Flavivirga eckloniae: one gene and its partner. The protein of the gene in region 1 interacts with the protein of each later gene in a pairwise test. Links are inferred from orthologs where the notes say so. Each region holds a gene or a part of one and is shown on either strand. Other genes may lie near its edges.

What was found.
Region 2: the proteins of ung (region 1) and C1H87_RS06425 interact in binary tests that used the Escherichia coli proteins (3 or more experiments, as listed by UniProt). The link is inferred for Flavivirga eckloniae from one-to-one orthologs.

Annotation. Positions count from the first base shown.
Region 1 is NZ_CP025791.1:5,615,253-5,617,986, forward strand. The notes cover bases 4-2,723. They hold ung (uracil-DNA glycosylase), read left to right. Parts: upstream 4-890; coding sequence 891-1,556; downstream 1,557-2,723. Other genes in these bases: holA (DNA polymerase III subunit delta), read left to right, coding at 4-887; C1H87_RS23025 (C1 family peptidase), read right to left, coding at 1,860-2,723. In the rest of the region: more of holA, read left to right, coding at 1-3; more of C1H87_RS23025, read right to left, coding at 2,724-2,734. UniProt on the Escherichia coli protein: Excises uracil residues from the DNA which can arise as a result of misincorporation of dUMP residues by DNA polymerase or due to deamination of cytosine.
Region 2 is NZ_CP025791.1:1,531,682-1,534,618, forward strand. What follows is about bases 15-2,937. They hold C1H87_RS06425 (nucleoside-diphosphate kinase), read right to left. Parts: upstream 1,725-2,937; coding sequence 1,305-1,724; downstream 15-1,304. Other genes in these bases: C1H87_RS23540 (hypothetical protein), read left to right, coding at 15-213; C1H87_RS23545 (hypothetical protein), read left to right, coding at 203-487; C1H87_RS06415 (DUF721 domain-containing protein), read left to right, coding at 521-817; C1H87_RS06420 (cold-shock protein), read left to right, coding at 913-1,104; C1H87_RS06430 (DHH family phosphoesterase), read left to right, coding at 1,972-2,937. Outside these bases: more of C1H87_RS23540, read left to right, coding at 1-14. UniProt on the Escherichia coli protein: Major role in the synthesis of nucleoside triphosphates other than ATP. The ATP gamma phosphate is transferred to the NDP beta phosphate via a ping-pong mechanism, using a phosphorylated active-site intermediate.

The DNA of each region.
Region 1 (2,734 bases):
TTTTAGCAGAAGAGGAGCGTGGTTTTAACCAGATGGTTTTATATGGTAGGGATATTACAATTGATGATATTGTTAGTAATGCGAAGCGCTTTCCTATGATGGCAGAGCATCAGGTGGTTATTGTTAAGGAAGCTCAAGACTTATCGCGTACTATTGAAAAACTGGCAGCTTATGCCGAAAATCCACAACCTACCACAGTTTTAGTGGTTAACTATAAGTATAAAAAGATTGATAAACGTAAAGCTTTATATAAAACCCTGAAAAAAACAGGTATAGTTTACGAAAGTAAAAAGCTTTATGAAAATCAGGTAGCCGATTGGATTCGTCGGGTTTTGGCTCCTAAAAAATACTCAATTGCTCCCAAGGCCGCCCAGATGCTTGTTGAGTTTTTAGGAACAGATTTAAGTAAAATAAATAACGAGCTGGAAAAGCTTCAAATTATTTTACCAAAAGAAACTCAAATTTCACCAGAACATATTGAAGAAAATATTGGTATTAGTAAGGATTATAACAATTTTGAGCTTCGAAAAGCTATTGGAGAAAAGAATACGATAAAAGCATACCGAATAGTTAATTACTTTGCAGACAATCCTAAGGATAACCCTATGGTTGTAACCGTATCTTTGTTGTTTAACTTCTTTTCTCAGTTACTTCATTTTCATGGATTAAAGGATAAATCGCCTCGAAACGTTGCTTCTGCCTTAAAGGTGAATCCGTATTTTGTAAACGAATATATTACTGCGGCAAGACATTACCCAATGCGTAAAGTAAGTGCTGTGGTTGCTACATTAAGAGAATTTGATGTAAAGAGTAAAGGTGTAGGAGCTCATGCAGTTCCGCAAGGTGATTTATTAAAAGAATTGTTGGTAAGAATATTATCTAATTAAAATATGGCAGTAGATATTCACGAAAGCTGGAAACCTTATTTAGAAAAGGAATTTGAGAAACCTTATTTTAAGGATCTGATACGTTTTGTAAGATCTGAGTATAAGTCTCAAACATGTTTCCCGCCAGGAAAACAAATCTTTAATGCTTTTAACCATTGTCATTTTGACGATGTAAAAGTAGTTATAATTGGTCAAGACCCTTACCATGGTCACGGACAGGCCAACGGTTTATGCTTTTCTGTAAATAATGGCATTGCTCATCCGCCTTCATTAATCAATATTTTTAAAGAAATTGAAGCAGATTTAGGTATTCCGTATCCAGAAAGTGGCGATCTTATGCGTTGGGCAGACCAAGGGGTGTTATTGCTAAATGCTACATTAACAGTTAGAGCACATCAAGCAGGAAGTCATCAAAAGCAAGGTTGGGAGACTTTTACCGATGCTACTATAAAAATTATAAGCGATAGCAAAGAGAATATCGTGTTTTTACTATGGGGTGGCTATGCCAAGCAAAAAGTAAAGTTGATAAACACTAATAAGCATAAGATATTAACTTCCGGACACCCTTCACCCTTAAGTGCAAACAGGGGCTACTGGTTTGGAAATAAACATTTTAGTAAGACTAACTCCCTGTTGGAGCAAGCTGCTCAGGCTCCTGTTCGTTGGTAATGTGAGGCGTAAGCACCACAGGTTTTTTATTAGGCTTAACTGTTCTTTCAATTTTGTTAGAGCTAAATTTTAGCAATAACAAATTGATTGTTACGAGTACGGTGAGGGAGATGGAAATTGTTAATAGCATATCTTCGGGGCATTAAAACATCGGCAAAATACAATTTTTGTCGATCAAAAACAAACTTAATTAATTATTAATCAAATATTAACGCAAAATTAGTAAATATAGAGCTACGTACAATAAGTAGTTCTACGTATATTTTACATTTTTAATATTATGATAATTCTTACTTGTAATAATTAAGGTTTTCTTATTTTTTTAAGAATTTTTTTTGAAAGTGCATGTTTATTTAACGTAATTGATATTGCTTTTAATTTAAAATAAGCTTCACTCATATAAATATAGCCGCCATTGCCCACTCTTTCCGAGTCTTTTCCCCACGAATTCTTCACTTTATAGTAGGTATTTCCAGTTTGGTCTTTCAATAATCCGGTGATATGCATTAAATGATCGTCTGTGGTGTTAAAGTTTTCAAATTCTTGTTGTCTTAATTCTTGGGTTATTGTTTTTTCTTCCGAAACATTTACAAAAGCATCTTCTATTTTTATGTCTTCCTTTGGGATAATTGCTAAACCATATTTGGAAGAAAATGCTTTTTCGCTAACATCACAGTCCAACTCAATAGTGAAACCTTTTTCGAGAGCATCATTTACAATACGTGTTAATTCATTCAGTTCTACATTGAAAAAAAGACCATTGGAAAAATTATCAGGAATGTTTAATATAAAATTTGTGTAAAAGGGTTTATGGGCGAACGAAGTAATGGTAACATAGTCTTTTGGGTTAATGCCCATTTGCTGCATAAAAGATATTGGGGTATGTTGAACATCATTATAACTAAACCTAGAAACATTTTTACCGAGGTAAGTATCTAAAATAGCATTAACATCTTTTTTCCAATTAAAACTTCCAGGTTCCTTTATATAGTTATCTAAAGTTTTTTTCAACGTATCTACTAATTTAGAATGGTCGTGTTTGGTACTTTCGTTTAACAAGCCTGTATAAGTCGTATTTGGTACAAATCCGTGTTTCGATATACTATTAATAACATCATGAGCAAGTCCACCCTCGCTAAATTGTGCTTTTCCTTGTCTCATAATATAGTTCCAGGATT
Region 2 (2,937 bases), 4.1 Mb from region 1 along the record:
TATTATTATCAAAATTCAGATATTCATATTACAGTGATGTCCATAATATCATGCTACGATGGTTTTCATTTAAAAAACATAGATATATCAGAATATATAAAAGTCATCAACCAAAGTTTAAATTATAATACTGAACTTGAAATTAATTTTAAAGGAATTACTGCTTCACCGTCATGTTTAATGGTTCAAGGTTTTATGAATTATGAATCATGAATCGTTAAATATCATCCGAAATAATTTAAGAGAAAACTTTAAAAACACTACCTTAGAGCAAAGTATTGACAAACGCTACTCAATACAAACAGCTCATGCAACCATATGTCGCTTTAGTGACAAATTAAATCAAAAATCTGAATTTTTAAAATCAGTTGAAGACTTTAGAAATTATGATTTTGGTAGCTTTAAAGTCAAAAATCTTGAATTAGTATATAATGACTGGTATCAAAAAGAAAAACATGTAAGAAGATTGTTTGACTTTAGTATTTAAATTTCAAACAACCCAAAAACAGGACAAAATCTAATGGCAAAACGAAACAACGAACATATAAGCATAAGTGATGCATTAAAAGAGTTTGTAGAAGCAAATAAATTAGAAAAAGGCTTAAACAAGGTTAATGTTGCAGACGCTTGGACCAAACTTATGGGCAATGGTGTAAATAACTATACAGCCTCTGTAAATTTAGAACGAGACACCCTATACGTACAACTGACTTCCAGTGTTTTAAGGGAGGAACTAAGTTATGGTAAGCAAAAAATAATCGATATGCTTAACGAAGATTTAGGTAAGGAAATTATTAAAAAACTGGTACTCCGATGATTAGATAAGTAAACTTTATGTAAAAATTTTCTTCAAAGTATAAAAGCTATTATTATTTGTGTATATTTGTCACTTAATTTTTTATATAACATAACATGAGTAAAGGTACCGTAAAATTTTTCAATGATTCTAAAGGTTTTGGATTTATCATTGAAGAAGACAACAACAAAGAACACTTCGTACACATTTCAGGACTTATCGATGAAATTCGTGAAGGTGATACAGTAGAATTCGATCTACAAGAAGGTAGAAAAGGATTAAACGCCGTAAACGTAAAAGTAGTCTAATAAACATATACTTTAATTTACAAATAAAGTCTATCATAAAATGATAGACTTTTTTTATGGAATTAATTTTATAATTAACTCAATTACTTTATTTCCAGAGCGACCTGAGCAAAGGTAGTCGAAGTAAGCGAAAAATCTCTACATAGTCTTTTTAACTTATTTATGAATAAGATTCTTCGCTATACTTTGAATGACATTTTTTAAAACATTTCTCTACCAGAAAAATGAAAAGCACCTTCTATAGCAGCGTTCTCATCACTATCACTACCATGTACAGCATTCTCTCCAATAGAAGCTGCATATAATTTACGAATAGTTCCTTCGGCAGCATCTGCAGGGTTTGTCGCTCCTATTAATGTTCTAAAATCTTCAACAGCATTGTCTTTTTCCAGAATAGCTGCAACAATAGGTCCACGAGTCATATATTCAACCAGCTCTCCAAAAAACGGACGTTCTTTATGTATCGCATAAAATGCTTCAGCATCAGCCTTAGTCATTTGCGTTAATTTCATGGCTACGATTCTAAATCCTGAAGCCGAAATTTTTTCTAATATAGCTCCAATGTGTCCCTTTTCGACAGCATCAGGCTTAAGCATTGTAAATGTTCTGTTTGTTACCATTTTATAGTTTTACTTTTGCTGCAAAAGTAATGTAATTATCATTAAAAACAATCATTAAATTGTTAACCAACATAACACATTAAAATATCATTTGTATTAAAGCGATTACAAAACGCATCTCTGCCTTGTTTGTTAAGTTTTATCGTCATTTTAGCCTATTAAATCTTATCTTTAATTACAATCACAAGCGTCATAACAACTATTTGATTCATTATTCTGGTTAAAAAAAATTGTATCTTCGTCACCTATGAATGAACAAGATATAACAAGTATAAAACAACTATTATCTAACCAAAAAAAGATTGTTATTGTACCTCATAAAAATCCAGATGGAGATGCTATTGGCTCTACTCTTGGCTTGTATCACTACCTTATTAAAGGTAACCATTTGGTAAATGTTTTAGTTCCTAACGATTACCCTACCTTCCTAAAATGGATTCCGGGTAATGATGTTATTCTAAAACATGATTCTCAAACCAAAGTCTGCGATGCGTTAATAGAAAATGCAGATATTATTTTCACTTTAGATTTTAATGCTTTTCACAGAACCGGCAATATGGAAACGGTATTAGCTAATAGCAATGCCTTAAAAATCATGATCGATCATCATCAAGCACCCGATGATTATGCTACTTATATGTTTAGCGATGTTAGCATGAGTTCTACTTGCGAAATGATATACAATTTTATTGATATGTTAGGTGATACTGACCTGATTGATTCCAACATTGCGACCTGTTTATATGTTGGTATAATGACAGACACTGGTTCCTTTAGGTTTTTATCTACCACAAGCAAAACCCATAGAATAATAGCCCAACTCATTGAAAAAGGCGCAAATAACACCAACATTCACAACAATGTTTACGATACTAACAGTTATGAACGCTTACAACTTCTGGGGTGCGCTTTGAGCAACTTAAAAGTAATTCCAGAATCGAGAGCAGCTTATATAACGCTTTCGCAAGAAGAATTAAACAAATACAATTATAAGAAAGGCGATACCGAAGGCGTTGTTAATTATGCTTTATCATTAAACAACACGGTACTAGCTGCTATTTTTATTGAAGACAAGCAAGAAGGTATTGTAAAAATATCGTTACGCTCAAAAGGACATTTTTCTGTTAACGAATTATCAAGAGCGCATTTTAACGGTGGTGGCCATACCAATGCAGCTGGAGGAAAAAGCTATTTATCTCTAGAGGATACGGTT